Regions from separate parts of the Romboutsia sp. 1001216sp1 genome, predicted to be linked through region 1. Evidence: riboswitches for the same ligand, from Rfam matches in the RefSeq annotation. Region 1 holds a riboswitch; the other holds the start of a gene.

Evidence for each region. A riboswitch is a leader RNA that binds a small molecule or an ion and turns the genes downstream of it on or off. The one in region 1 is predicted to bind S-adenosylmethionine.
Region 2: another riboswitch for S-adenosylmethionine. It lies ahead of ABHC41_RS04030 (O-acetylhomoserine aminocarboxypropyltransferase/cysteine synthase family protein); the one in region 1 lies ahead of ABHC41_RS03285 (Na+/H+ antiporter NhaC family protein).

What each region holds. Positions count from the first base shown of each region.
Region 1 covers NZ_JBDPHA010000002.1:22,598-31,118, reverse strand. The annotation lists gene ABHC41_RS03315 (DUF4397 domain-containing protein) at 1-93, opposite strand, end outside; gene ABHC41_RS03310 (carbon-nitrogen hydrolase family protein) at 264-1,106, shown strand; gene ABHC41_RS03305 (hypothetical protein) at 1,147-1,653, opposite strand; gene ABHC41_RS03300 (YgjV family protein) at 1,872-2,108, opposite strand; gene ABHC41_RS03295 (L,D-transpeptidase) at 2,167-2,625, opposite strand; gene ABHC41_RS03290 (hypothetical protein) at 2,858-3,001, opposite strand; gene ABHC41_RS03285 (Na+/H+ antiporter NhaC family protein) at 3,059-4,378, opposite strand; SAM riboswitch class I at 4,499-4,597, opposite strand; gene ABHC41_RS03280 (hypothetical protein) at 4,779-5,114, opposite strand; gene ABHC41_RS03275 (YtxH domain-containing protein) at 5,135-5,503, opposite strand; gene ABHC41_RS03270 (hypothetical protein) at 5,725-6,273, shown strand; gene ABHC41_RS03265 (cytidine/deoxycytidylate deaminase family protein) at 6,444-6,980, opposite strand; gene ABHC41_RS03260 (hypothetical protein) at 7,353-7,724, opposite strand; gene ABHC41_RS03255 (alpha/beta-type small acid-soluble spore protein) at 7,886-8,110, opposite strand; gene nrdF (class 1b ribonucleoside-diphosphate reductase subunit beta) at 8,259-8,521, opposite strand, start outside.
Region 2 covers NZ_JBDPHA010000002.1:174,161-182,092, forward strand. The annotation lists gene ABHC41_RS03995 (hypothetical protein) at 1-615, shown strand, start outside; gene ABHC41_RS04000 (YdcF family protein) at 669-1,685, shown strand; gene ABHC41_RS04005 (hypothetical protein) at 1,756-1,878, shown strand; gene ABHC41_RS04010 (transcription repressor NadR) at 2,016-2,546, shown strand; gene ABHC41_RS04015 (L-lactate dehydrogenase) at 2,646-3,599, opposite strand; gene ABHC41_RS04020 (hypothetical protein) at 3,918-4,517, opposite strand; gene ABHC41_RS04025 (hypothetical protein) at 4,756-5,313, shown strand; SAM riboswitch class I at 5,496-5,599, shown strand; gene ABHC41_RS04030 (O-acetylhomoserine aminocarboxypropyltransferase/cysteine synthase family protein) at 5,656-6,927, shown strand; gene ABHC41_RS04035 (homoserine O-succinyltransferase) at 6,929-7,819, shown strand.

The DNA.
Region 1 (8,521 bases):
CCCATCAATATAAATGTCTACTTTACCGATTTGTGGAGCGGCCTGAAATACTCTAACTAAAGATTTTCCTTCTTTTATTTGTAAACAATCCATTTTAAATCCCCCTTGATGACAATGTTCATTCTTTATATAATATGTGTCCATTATTTTATTTGTTACTTTATAAGTTGATTTCATATATTTTCATTTTTTTAATGCAATGTTTGTATAGATAAACTACTATTAAAATATAAATATCTTATACTAGATTTAATTAAATTGAGGTGATTTTTATAAAAACTTTAGTTATACAAATAGATGTTAATTCTAATAAATTAAAGAATATATCCACTATAGAGAGATATATAAATTTAGCCATTAATAAATCTAAAATAGATTTAGTTATACTTCCAGAAATGTTTTGCTGCCCTTATGATAATAAGAATTTTCCTGTTTATTGTGAGGTAGAAGGAGGAAATCTTTATAATATTTTATCTGATATAGCTAAAAAATATAATATATATTTGGTAGCTGGATCCATTCCTGAAAAAGATAATAGTAAAATATATAATACTTCTTATGTTTTTGATCGATGTGGAAATAAGATAGCAAAACATAGAAAAATACATCTATTTGATATTTCTATAGATGCTGGCCAAAAATTTTTAGAATCTGATACATTATCATCTGGAAATGATGTTACAGTATTTGATACTGAATTTGGAAAAATTGGTCTTTGTATTTGCTATGATTTTAGATTTTTTGAGATATGCAAAATAATGGTTGATAAAGGCGCTAAGGCTATAATAGTTCCTGCATCATTCAACATGACTACAGGACCTATTCATTGGGAGCTACTATTTAAATCTAGAGCTGTTGATAATCAAGTTTATACAATAGGATGTTCTTCTTCCCGAAACAATAATTCTTCTTATATATCTTATGGAAACTCTATTTTAGTTTCTCCATTTGGGGAAGTATTAAATAGATTAGATGAAAAAGAGGGCTACTTTATAGCAGATATCGACTTTTCATATGTTGAAAAAATAAGAAATCAACTACCTTTATTAAAGCATCGTAGAAATGATTTGTATAATGTATCATATACAGATAATTCTAAAGTATAAATTTATTTTAATATATTATCTTAGTTTAATTTATTTGTAATTATTGAACTAAGTTTTTAGCTTTGTCAAAATCTAATACATAGTTAATAATAGATATCAACTTACTCCCTACTTCTATATCTTCATCACTTGCTAACCTTATATATATTCTTAACTCTTCCCAAAGCTTTTCTTTACCTAGATCTTCATTGCTTATATTATGAAGATCTCTTATTACTTCTATAAGATTTATTTTTTTACTTTTATTTAGTGTATCATGATTTTTAATATAATCTATTGAAGAATCTACTAATTTAGTTAATTCCTTTTTATATTCTCTTATACTTAATTCTTTTTTGTATCCTAATAATTCTTTCATTAATTTTTCTAAATCAGATTTTGAGTAATTCCATACTCTACCATCATATTTTTTTATATTTTCTATACATGAATTATATTTATCTATTAGTTCTTCTAATCCTATAACTATTTCTAAATAGTTATTTTCTTCAATTAAGTTTTTACATCTATTTATATCCTTATCAATCTCTCTTATTGTTTTATTCACATTTAGTCCTCTTTTCTATTTTAATTATAATTTTTATTATTATATATAATATATCAATTTACTTAGTTAATAAACATATTTTATCTCACTATTGTTATTTAAAATATTATACCTTTTTAATATTTTAGTTTATCTAATCTATTAATATAGAAAATATTTACTTTTAACAAAAAATAGCATAGATAAAATATCTACGCTATTAAATAATATTTTGTAATTTAATTTTTTTCTTTATATTTATAAATATTATATAAATTATATATATTTATAATAATTATAAGCGCATTAGATATGGCAACAGGATATGCTTTTACATATAATCCGTAAACTACAAATAAAAAACATCCTATAGAATTTATAATTCTAAGCTTTACTATAGATGTCATCGTTAATGATATAACTATAAATAAGGATGCTGAATATCCAATCCATTCAATAGGGTCAAAGCTAATCATAAAATTATCTCCTTTTTATTTCTTATAACTATTATTTGATATTTATATTTTTATATAACTATTTTATTATTATAGTAGTATTAATAGGTATATTATCATACATCCATCTAGCATTTTCTGTAGCTAATCTTATACATCCCATACTTATAGCTACTCCAAGTCTATCATCTATTACATAAAGTCCCTTAGGATCATATAGTATTGAGTGGTAATAGTAATCATCTACTATATTCATTGCATATTTTGCTGAACTTTTTTCTCCCCCTATAGCAGGATACTTTATACCTGACTTAAATATACCCTTTATTGTAGGAGTTGAGCTTTTTCCTACAGTGCTACTCCAAACGTGCAGTACCTTAAATCTATCATCTACTTTTTTTAATATATAGGTAAGTTTATCTTTAGTAGATGTAATTATAATATAGCCTGTATCACTTTTTATATGATTCTCATTTACAAACTCTTCCATATTTTTATCAAATTTGCTGTAATCTATCTGTCTATAGTATCTATTCATAAATAATATTTCACCTTCTCATAATAATATTTATTATAATTATGCTAATTATAAACTTTATGTGATATTTCAGTTAATTTAACTATTATTGTACGAATGTAAAAATATTAAGTTTATTTTTTACACTCGCTAAACTGATTGGTATTACTTAACTGTAATAATTATCTACTAATTTTTGAAATATCATAATTTCCTTAAGCGTAAAAAAAGTGAAGTTTTAAAACTTCACTTTTTAAGTATTATTATGTTTCATATACTTATATGATTTAACTATACATCGAGCTTGATTTATAGTATATATTGATATTTCATAGGATGATGTTATTATAAAAGTCGATACTACTCCTACTAAGAAATCATAGTCACCTAATGCCATAATCTCCTCCAGTATTGCTTTTATTATATTATATGAAACTAAAATTTTATAGTTACATTAAGCTACTTCTTTTTTCCTTTTATTAACTTTATTTAAGTTTGGAATACCAAATGTTATAGCTATTATTCCACAAGCTAACATTAACCAAGGATAATGTAGATATTTAATTAATTCAACAGGAGATATTCCTACCATCCCTGCAGCTGTTAATACTTGTGCACCATATGGAACTATGCCTTGCCAACAAGATGAGAATATATCTAATATACTTGCAGTTTTTCTATTATCTATATCAAATTTTGTAGCTATATCTTTTGCAAGTGGCCCTGCTGTTACTATTGCTATAGTGTTGTTTGCTGTACATAAATCTACTATACTTACTAATGCTGCTATACCAAACTCTGCACCTTTTTTAGTTTTTATTTTACTACTTATAAAATTAAGTATAAAGTCTATTCCACCATTTAATTTTATAAGTTCTACAAGTCCTCCGATTATTATAACAAGTAGACATAATTCATACATTCCTGATATACCACCTGATATAGCTTCTATAAATCCAAATAACCCAAATGAATTTGTAAATAGTCCTATTGCACCTGCAAATACTACTCCAAAACTAAGTAAAACAAATACATTTACTCCACATAAAGCTCCTAATAACACTCCTAAATATGGTAAAACTTTTATAAAATCATATCTATAGCTTGTGCTACCACCTAAACTATACCCTGATGTTATAGTAGCTAATAATATAGCAGTTATAATAGCTGCTGGTAAAACTATTAAGAAATTTACTCTAAATTTATCTTTTAATTCACATCCTTGAGTTTTGGTTGCTGCTATTGTAGTGTCTGATATCATAGATAAATTATCTCCAAACATAGCTCCACCTACAACAGCTCCTATTACTAATGGTGCTGGTATTCCTGTTTTAGCTGCAATTCCTATGCCTATTGGCCCAAGTGCTGCTATTGTTCCCATTGATGTTCCCATAGATATAGATATAAAACATCCTATTACAAATAACCCTGATACTAAAAGATTAGGAGGAAGAATTGATAAACTTAAATTAACAGTTGAGTCAACACCTCCCATTGCCTTAGCTACACTTGAAAAAGAACCTGCAAGTATAAATATCATAATCATAGATATTATATCTATATTACCTGCACCTTTACAAAATACTTCTATCTTTTCTCCTAAACTAACTTTTCTATTAAGAGAAAATCCTACTATAGTTGCGATTATAAATGCTACTATTGCTGGCATTTTATAAAAATCCCCAGTTATTACCCCGCTACCTAAAAATACTATTAAAAATACACCCAGTGGTAATAATCCTAATATACTACCTTTTTTTGCTTCTTCTTTCATAATATACCTCCCTTTATATTAAAACTTCTAAAGAGTATAATTTTAATTTATTTAAATATACCTGATATTTTTTAATAAAAAAAACCTGAGATAACTCAGGCTTTGACAGCAAAAATTATACTCTCATCTTTCAGCTTATGCTGCAGGATTTAGCACCCGTATAATAATACTGGTTGCTGGGCTTCGTCGGGCCAGTCCCTCCGCCACTCTTGATAAGAATTATTTAATTATTTATATAATAGTTAATTTTCACAATTTTGTCAATATTATTTTTTAATTATTCTAATAAATCTACTTATAAATTATATATATTAATTTTTTATACATCTTAATTTATTATGATATATTAGCAAATAAAAAAAGTCATAATTAAATTATGATTTAATTATGACTTTTATGACTATTTATTAATAAATACAGATTTTAATATATTTAATATTTCAGTAAATATCTCAACATTAGATTTTACATTTTCTTTAGCCACTACTATATCTGCTGTTACATCTGTTGCAACTTCCGCAACGTCTTTTACATTTTCACTAATATCGCTGATATTATCAACTAAATTAGGTAATTTACCTACTACTGTATGTATGTCATCAGAATTTGTTGATACCACTGTATTGATATTTTTAATAAATTCATTAATATTTTTTAAAGTTATTATTAAAAATATTAATGCACCTATACCTAATAATGCTAGTATTATATATATTACATTTAAATCTATGTACATAATGTTATTCTCCATAGCAATTATTCTTTATCCTTAGCTTCTTGTGGAGCTTGTAATAATTCTACAACATTAGTATCTACTACGTCTTCATTTTCTTTCTTTTTACTATCTAAATACTCTTTTATTCTTCTCTTAGATTCATTTACATTTGTAGTTAATTTTTCTTTTGTTTTGGCAGCCTTTTCACTTACATTTGTGTTTATATCTTTAGCTGTATTTTTTATATCTTCTCTAGTTTCTTTTCCTGACTTAGGAGCTAATAAAACCCCACCTAGTATTCCTGTTATAGCACCTGTTGCAACACCTAGTGTAGCTATTTTTATCTTTTTATTTCTTTCTTTTGCTTTTTTAGCTTTTTTCTTTTGTTCTATTTTTTTTGCTAAACTCATGCTCATCACTCCTATTGTTAATTTGTATTATACTATTTTTTACTATTTTTCTAATATTTCTAATACATATATACCCAAATTAGTAAGTTTTAAAACAAAATAATTTATTTTTCTATTTATTTTTTTATATTTCAGCTAAATTAAATTATATAAATTAAACTTACATTTTATTTATACGTATGCACATAATAATATAATAATTATGGAAGGTAGGAATTGCTATGAAACATAAAGATATTAAGAAATTTAGTATATTACTTTACATTATTTATATTTTATCTATAATATTTTTTCTATTTAACAAAGAATTTGGAAAAAGCGTAATTAGCTTAATTTCGCTTATAATTACTTTTGTGCTTACTAAAGCTTATTTAAAAAACTTAGCTATACTTGACTACCCATTGTACATAATTGGAAACATTTTTATATTATCTTCTTTTTTACTAGGTTCATGTTATGGACTTTACGATATAATCCCATTTTATGATGATTTTCTTCATTTTTGGTCTGGATTTATATCTGTTAAAATTGGATTTAATATACTAAAAAATATTAGTAGTAAAAATAATAAACTTTTAATATGTATGATTCTTTTCTTCTTTGCAATGGGCATATCAGCAATTTGTGAAATATGTGAATATTTACTAGATGTCTTATTTAAGATGAATACGCAATCTGGCGGTTTAAAAGATACCATGATGGATTTAATAGATGCTTCATGTGGTGCTTTTTTTATGATTGTATATTACTATAGAAAGTATTTAAGGTAAAATATTATATTAAACTCAACACTATTAAATATAAACAAAGCTACTTAACATATGTTAAGTAGCTTTGTTTATATTTAATATATCTTTTTACAGTAATCATTGTTGAATATAAATAAACAATGAATTATTATATATTTTTCTATAAAAGCTAAATTGTTTAGCCTAGCCTTTTAATAGCTCCTTGGCTTACTTAAGAATTCTTGAACACGTTTCTTCTCTTTCTCACGTTTAGCTTCTTGTTCTTCTTGCTCTTGTTTTAATGCATCTTCATATTTAATGTATTCTATTCCAGCTTCTTCAAATAGCTGCTGGCCTAAGCCTGTAGGATACTCTCCTTTAAATATTACTTTTTTTATTCCTGCTTGAATAATAGATATTGAGCAAAATACACAAGGTTGAGTAGTAGCATACAATGTAGCTCCTTCACAGCTTATTCCATGTTTAGCACATTGTATTATAGCATTTGCTTCAGCATGCCCAGCTCGACATAGTTCTAAGCCTTGTCCTGAAGGTATACCTCTTTTTTTTCTCTCGCAATAGCCAATATCTGAACAATGAATAGTTCCAGCAGGACTTCCATTATAACCTGTAGCTATAATTTGCTTTCCTTTTATAATTACAGCTCCTACTTGTCTTGAAACACACGTACTTCTAACTTTACTATCTTCGGCTATATCCATCGCCCACTCTGTAAATAATTTTCTCATATGATATGCTCCTTCTGTTCATTTATTATTTATAAATATCTTTATATGTCAAAATCCCTATAACCTTAGTTAAATCTAATCATTATACCCGCATCTATAATCTTATTTTTTATTTTCTTAAAATCATCTTAACTCACACGTCATTATTTTTTCAAGAGTTATTATAAATTTGTAATATTTAACTACTTATTTAACATAAATGTATATAATATATTTTTTTAGTAATAATATTACTATCCCTTTAATCATGCTCCTTAGTCATTAATTTTATATAGCTTTATTTTTCAGTTTATTATTAAAAAAAGACAGAAATAAATTCTGTCTTTTTTTAATAATAGCCCTTAAGCATCTACTTAAAGGCATAATATATATTTATATAACATAAAGTTTTGAAATTATCTTATCATATTTACCTCTAGCCAAGCAAATACCACCTGCATACTTTATATATTCTTCTTCACTAAGTTTTCCTTCTTCAACTTCACTAAATCTATCAATAATATTAGAATTATCTAAAAAATCTTCTACACTTTCTAATATACAAATTAAATTTATCTTAAACCCATCTGAATTTAACTTTCTTTCTTGTTTTTCTTCTTTTAAATACACTACTTCATGTTCTTTGTCTAACGTAACCTTTACGAAATCTGAAAGCCTCTTTTCTGTTGGTAATAATACTGAATATTTTTCCATATCTAAAAATATTTCATACAATTCTTTTAGTCTTGCTAACTCTGAACTCATCCTTAATCTCCTTTATATAGCCTACCTATTAATCGTGGTTATACTTTGTACTTTCATTATAATTTCATCTACTTAATTCGTCAACTTTTTACACTAAAATGGTTTTAATTACTAAAAAAAGCATTGAGTTGTTTACTGACTTTCAACTCAATGCCTGTTAATTATTTATTTTTTTTATTATATTCTCTTAGTAGCTGTTCTTCACCCATTTCTACTAATCTTCTACTCATCACACCACCTAAGTTTCCACCTATATGTCCATTTTTATATGATGTATCATTAGATCCATCTATATGACTATTTGATATTCCTAGTTCATTTGCTATTTCTAGTTTCATTTGATTTAGAGCTTGTTTAGCATTACTTATTGCTGGTTTTTTAGACATTTTAATACCTCCTTAAACTTTCTTATATATTTTTATCAAATTTAAATGATATTATTATGTATTTTTGATTTATAAGATTATTAAAATGCTTTTACCTAATATAAAACATTAAACTAAAAAATCACTTGGTTTTATCCAAGTGATTTTTTTATATTAAGAAATCTTCATCTTTTAATTCTTCATATACACCTTTTTGATATCCATTACCTTTAGTCGAGAAAAAGTCGTGATTTTTGGTTTCTGTACTTAGCCCATTTAGTACTATTGGGTTTATTTCACTTACTTTATAGTATTCATTAAACCCTAAATTCTCTAATGCCCTATTAGCATTGTATTTTAAGAAATTTATAACTTCACTTTCAAGACCGCTATCTTTGTATATAGTGTTTGTATAGTTTATTTCATTTTCCA
Region 2 (7,932 bases), 150 kb from region 1:
GCAGTAATTTTAATAGGAGGGAAATTTGTATATGATAATTTTATAGACGATGATTTTACTTATCCATTAACTTATATATCAATAGAAGGAAATAAAAGAGAAAAAGATCAAATTGATACAATAGAGAAAAGCTTAGAAAGTAATAAATGTAAATTTGAAGAAATAAACTTTGAAATGCTTAAAGTTGATGATAAGAATAATATGGTTATTAAAGAGTCTGAATATAATAAATTAGCCAATAAATTAGATTTAGAGAAGGTAAAGGTAAATGATAAAGAAGCTGCAATAATACCAAGATATGATGGTATAAAAAACTTTAAGTATATGAATGAGTTAAAAGAATTAACTAATTATAAAGTAGAAAATAACAATTTAAAAGTAGTAGGTGTAGTAGATAAAAAAATATTAATTACAGGTCTATTCAAAAGTCAAATTATTATAAGTGATAATTTGTATAATAAATTAGAAAAAGACAGTGAAAATAAGATAGTTACAGTTAAAGGATATGAATTTAAAGAAAATTCAAAGTCAGATAAAGCTATATTGCAGATAAAAGAGAATAAATCATTCTCAAATAATAATGAAAATGATTTATTCTATCTTTTTTCTAAATAAATAGTAAAATTTAGAAAAAGATAAAAAATTATCTTTGTTAAGAAAGGATGAATATGAATACCTTATTGTTTACTAGTATAATCATAATTTTAGCAGGTACAATTTTATTTATAGTAGAAAAAAGAAGCTTTCTAACAGGGCTTATATTAATAATTGGATTTTTAGGAATAACTTTTTATACATTAGCAACTTTATCAGATAAAAGTAATATTGCTAACACTTTAATACTTTTAATAGTCTATGGGTTAATACCTATATTAGTAGTAATATGTGCATTTTTATTTATTAAAAATGGAAGAAGTATGATAAAAAAAGAGGGAAAAAAGTTAGCAAATCTTCTTTCGTTAATTATAGGTATATATATATTTATTATGATATTTCTTAGTTACGTATTGATATATCATGGTAATAAATTAAATATGTTTACTTATATGGTTATTATATCAATAATCGTAATGTCAGTATATTTAGGATTTATGTTTATAAGCTATTTAATTTATTCATATATATACCAAGTGATACCAGTAAGAAAGAATATAAATTATATAATAGTTCTTGGTTCTGGATTGATTGGAGATAGAGTACCACCTCTTTTAAAAAGTAGATTAGATAAAGGAATTGATATATATAAAGATCAAAAAGACAGAGGGAATTTACCTAAGATAATTGTATCTGGAGGTCAAGGTCCAGATGAGTTAGTTTCAGAAGCATATGCTATGAAAAAATACTTAATATCACAAGGTATAAATAATGAAGATATTATTGCTGAGGATAAATCCACAACAACGTATGAGAACATGAAGTTTTCTAAGGCAATTATGGATAAATCAGGTAATTATAAATGTATTTTTGTAACTAATAATTATCATGTATTCCGTGCATCAATATTTGCTCGTAAGGTTGGATTAAAGGCAAATGGTGTAGGAGCTCCTACAGCTTTTTATTTTCTCCCAAGCGCGCTGATTCGAGAGTTTATAGCTATATTGTTCATATATAAATGGTTAAATATCATTATTATACTTTTATATTTAGTCTTAGTTATTAATTCATTATTACCAATCAATTTTTAGTTTTAAATAACATCAATAATCTATTTATTGAATAAGTATAAGTATATATAAATAGATGGAGGGACTACATATGAAGGTAAATTTACCACAATCTGCAATAGATTTATTAAAAAGTATAATAGAAAAAAATAAAGATAAACCGAGCACAATAAGAATATATTTTGCAGGATTTGGATGCAGTGGGTGTAATTAATATTATCAAATTTATATATTAAATAGGAAAATATATATTTATAATTATGGACTAAATGCAAGTTTAATATAGATATTTTATACTATTTTCATATAGATAAGCAACCTTTATTAAGATATAATAAAAATAACATGTATATGAAAAGAGGTATTAAAATGACAGGTTCAGATAGAAGAGATAAGATATTAAATCTACTAAAAAATAAAAATAAAGCTGTGAGTGGATCAAAACTATCAAGTGAACTTAATGTAAGTAGACAAGTTATAGTAGGAGATGTTGCTCTTCTTAGAGCTAGTGGCATCCATATTATATCTACTCCAAGAGGATATATATTAAATGATAATAAAGAAGACAATTATATAATAAAAACTATAGCTTGCAAGCATGATAAAGAAGATATAGAAGATGAATTAAATACTATAGTTGATGAAGGTGGTATAGTTGAAGATGTAATAGTAGAACATAGTATATATGGTCAAATTATTGGCAATTTACACTTAGAATGTAGAAGAGATGTAAAAGAATTTATAGAAAAGTTAAATTCAAAAGAAACAAGTCCTCTATCTCATTTAACAGATGGCGTACATCTTCATACGATAAAGTGCAAAGATGAAAAAACTTATAAGCAAGTTATAACCTCTTTAACTGAAAAAGGGTATTTATATTAGTCTAAATTGTATTTTATAAATAAGACAAAACTATATAATTTTAATAAAAAGTAAGGAGGAACGATTCGTTCCTCCTTACTTTTTATTAAGATATATAAATTAATATCCAATGCTTTTTAAATATTGTTTTAGTATATTATTTGAATGTTTAAACTTAGTCTTCTCTTCTTCAGTCATATCAATTTCTATAACTTTTTCAGCTCCATTTATACCTATTATAGTTGGGACTCCTGTATACACATCTGTCTCTCCATATTCACCTTCAAGTAAAGCTGAAACTGGTAAAATTCTTCTTTCATTACTAAATATTGATTTTATGATTCCAACAACTGCTGAAGCTATACCATAGTAAGTAGTACCTTTTCTATTATATACTTCCCAACCAGCTTTAGCAGTTTTTTCTACTAAATAATCTAAATCTATTTCTTTTTTTAGTTTTTCATTTTCTTCAATTAGGGTTAGAAGAGGTTTACCTGCAATGCTAACATTTGACCAAGGAACTATCTGAGAATCTCCATGTTCACCCATAGAATATGCATGTATAGATCTTGTGTCTACGTCATCTAAATATTTAGATAAGAAGTTTTTTAATCTTGATGAATCTATGGTAGTTCCTGTTCCTATTATTCTGTTTTTAGGAAGTCCAGATAACTTCCATATATGATATGAAATTATATCAACTGGATTTGAAGCAACTACAAAGAAACCATCAAATCCTGATTTCATTATTTCCTTAATTACTGAGTTACATATAGAAGCACTAACTTCTAAAGTATCAAGTCTAGATTGACCTTGTTTAGGTGCTGGTCCTGCAGTAAATATAACAATATCAGCATCACTACAATCTGCAAATGTTGCTTGTCTTATTTTAGTTCTTTGAGACATAAATTCTACTCCGTGAGTTAAATCCCAAGCTTCGCCTTTAGCTTTTTCTTCATTTATATCAATCATTAAAAGTTCATCACATACACATTGATTAACTAGTGCAAATCCACAGCTAGACCCAACTAGTCCCGTACCTACTATTGCTATTTTTCTTAATTTTAAACACATAAGTCATCCTCCTAAAGTTGTCTTTTGTAAAGTGTTTTGAAATGAATTTATTTGTATGGCTTAAGAAATAAGATAAGTAACCTATAAATTTTATTAGTTAAGTCTATATTGGTTATAAAATTATTATTATATATTTATTTTATAAAAAATTATAAATTGATGTATTTGGCATTATTATACTGCTTAATCTTTATAAAGTAAAGAATGAATTGGTAGTAAAAGAATAGAAAATCCTTAGATTATATAAAATTAAAGTAGCTTTTGTGCTATATTTTACTTAAAAATTTGATTATAGATTCATATATAGATAGCTAGTATTTAAAATAAAGTTATTATACAATATATAACTAGTAAAAGTGATGTTATATAGTTAGCAATTTTAACATTAAATTTAAAGTAAGATAAGTATGTTATTAACTTTGGTTTTAAGTATTTATTAAATATTGAATATATAAAAATAAGTGAAAATCCACTCAGAGTATATGAAGAAATATTATGTATAAATTGTGGTAAATGAAATATATTAACTGTGATAACAAGCATAAGCAAAGTAAATGTAGTTGAGAGTATATTAGAGTATTCTTCAGGTTTTAATATATATTCATTAAAATAGTTTTTATCATCAAAATTTATAATTTCACTTAATATCTTGTCTATTGATATAAAATCGTAGTCATTGGTATAAACTCCAACATCAACTAAGTAAAGTGTTATTTCTTCATATCTATGAATGATTTTTTCTTCAAAAATTTTTCTTATCTTAAATATGTCTTTTTCTAATACGTTATATATTTCAGTTTTTATTATATCCTCAATATCCCTATTAGAATCTAATCTAGTTTTTATATAAAAGCTTCCATCACAAAGTAAAAACTTATCATTTTGATTTCTTATGATTATTCCAATATATTCATTCATAATATCACCACTCATTGAAAATTTATGTAAATTATAGCATATTAGTTGATATTATCAATATTAAAAAATTATAAATATGAATAAATTAATTTTATATATGTAAGCAAGCTTAAATGAATAAACATAAAAAAGTATTTGACAATTATAAATTTAGTCACTAAACTGTAAATATATATGTAAAGACACATGTAATATGAATTAAATATACTAAATTAAAAAATATATTTGGAGGAGAGATATGAGAACTAAAAATATTGTATTATCAGCACTTTTATGTGCAATGGGAATTATTATACCAATGTTTTCACCAATTAAAATAATATTAGAACCGGCATCTTTTACATTAGCTAGTCATATACCAATATTTATAGCTATGTTTATATCATCAAAGACTGCTCTATTTGTAACACTTGGAACTACAATAGGTTTTTTATTTGGTGGTTTCCCATTACCAATTGTAATTAGAGCACTAAGTCATTTATTATTTGTTAGTATTGGGTGTATTTACTTAAACAAAAATAGGGATCTTATAAAGAGTATAAAAAGTTCTTTAGGATATTCATTTGTTATAGGATTAATTCATGCTATTGGAGAAGTTTTAGTAATTATACCTTTTTATTTTTCATCAAACCTTTCGGAAGGATTTTATAATCAAGGTTTTTTAGTATCTGTTATAGGATTAATAGGAGTTGGAACTATAATACATAGTATGTTAGATTTCTCTTTAGCAGTTTATGTATGGAATATTCTACCTAAAGAGGTTAGAAATAAATATGTAGTAAAAGCTCAAAACTAGACAAAATTTTATAGAATATAGTAATTTGGAATAATCAATAATTAAGCAAAAATGATAAGTTATAGTATAAAATATTTTATGAACATATACATATAAATATATATATAAATTAATTTATTAAATTATAATTTCGATAATTATAATATATAATACTTATTAAATAATAAAAATAAATAGAAAGTCTTTTATTAAGAATGGTGGAGGGACTGGCCCTATGAAGCCTGGCAACAGCTAACTTAGTTAGAATTGTGCTAAATCCTGCAGGAGTTTTCCTGAGAGATAAAAGGCATATTGATTTGTTGCGTTAATAAAAGGCTTCCTAGATAAAAGGGGGCTTTTTTTATGAAAAATTATAACAAGGAAACTTTATGTGTAAGAGGGGGATATAAACCAAATGTTGGGGAGCCTATGGTGTATCCTTTGGTTCAAAGTACAACCTTCAAATATGAAGATCCAGACTTAGTGGCAGATATATTTGATTTAAAAGCAGATGGCCATATGTATAGTAGAATAAGCAATCCAACAGTAGCAAATTTTGAAGAAAAAATAGCATATCTTGAAGGTGGCGTCGGAGCAGTTGCAGTTAGTTCAGGACAATCGGCGGTGCTTTTAGCTATTTTAAATATATGCAAAAGTGGAGACAATATAATATCAGTATCATCACTATATGGTGGAACTTATAATTTATTTAATATAACTCTTAGAAGTTTTGGAATAGAAACAAAATTTGTATCCAATAATGATGATAAAGAATATATACTATCCTTAGTAGATGAAAATACTAAAGCTATATATGGAGAAACTATAGGAAATCCAGGACTAGATATATTAGATTTTAAGAAATTAAGTGAAATAGCTAAAAAGGGGGATATTCCTTTTATAGTTGACAATACAGTAGCAAGCCCGTATTTATGTAATCCTATAAATTTTGGTGCAAATATAGTTATACATTCTACATCAAAATATATAGATGGTCATGCAGTGGCACTTGGAGGAATAGTTGTTGATTGTGGTAATTTTAATTGGGATAATGGGAAATATCCATTATTAAGTGATGGAGATGTTAGTTGTCATGATATTAAATATGTTGAGGAATTTAGGGAAAGTGCTTATATAACAAAGTTAAGAGCATCACTGCTTAGAGATTTAGGTAGCACAATGAGCCCTTTTAATGCATTTTTAAGTAATCTAGGAGTGGAAACACTTCATCTTAGAATGAAAAAACATAGTAAAAATACTTTAGTATTAGCAAAGTATTTAGAAAATCATGAAAAAGTAAGCTGGGTAAACTATCCATACTTAGAAAGTAGAGAAGATTATAAGAAAGTAAAAACTTACTTAAAAGGTGGAAGTGGAATATTAACATTTGGTATAAAAGGTGGAATAAATGAAGCTAAGACTTTTATAAAATCTTTAAAATTAGTAGATTTGGCAATACATCTTGGATTTAATAAAACATCAGTACTTCATCCTGCTAGTACTACTCATAGCCAGTTGTCTGATGAAGATAAGATAAAGTGTGGAGTTAGTTTAGAGATGATTAGAGTATCTGTTGGAATAGAAAATATAGATGACTTAATAAATTACTTTGATAGAGCACTTAAGGAAATATAATATGACTGTATATCTTTGTAAAAAAATAAATGGAGCCAAATTTGTAGATAATTGTATAATAGAAAGCAAAATTTATAATAAAAAGCTATATAGAAAATCTAGTTTAGGTAAGATCAGTCCTCATTATAAAACTATAGGTATATTAAATCTTATGCCTAATAAAGTAGAGACAGAAGCTCATTTATTAGAGTTATTTTCAAAAATGAATGAGGATATAAATATAAAGTTTATAAGGCTTAAAACGCATGTATACAAAAATTGTAATAGACTATATTTGATGAAAAATTATTATACCTTTGATGAAGTAAAAGATGATTTAGATGGACTTATAGTTACAGGAGCTCCTATTGAAAAAATAGATTTCAAACAGGTTAAATATATAGATGAATTAAATTATATATTTGATTATTCTATTAAAAATTTAAAAAGTATGTTAAGTATATGCTGGGGAGCGCAGGCTTGTTTAAATCATATATATGGAATAAACAAAGAGATACTCGATAAGAAGATATTTGGAGTATATAAACATAATATACTTTGTGATGATGAAATACTCAAAAATATAAATAATGGTTTTATATGTGCTCATTCTAGGCACACTATATTAAATAGGAAGGATTTAAAAAATTGTAAATCTATAAAAATACTATCGACAACAGATGAAGGTATAGAGCATATTATAAAAGGGAAGTACAATGACTATTATATATTTGGACATCATGAGTATGATAAAGAATGCTTGAAAAGAGAATATTTAAGGGATAGAAATAAAAAAATATATATAGATATACCTAAAAATTATTTTATTGAAGATGATATGAACAAAGGAATAAGTGTAGATTGGATGGAACACAGCATTAAGATATACAACAATTGGATTAATATAATTTAATAAGAAATTAAGCAAGCTAGTTAGATAACTAGCTTGTTTAGTTTGGAAAAATAAGTACATAGTAATATTAAAAATCTATATGTATAATAAATATATTATGTAAATAATTAATA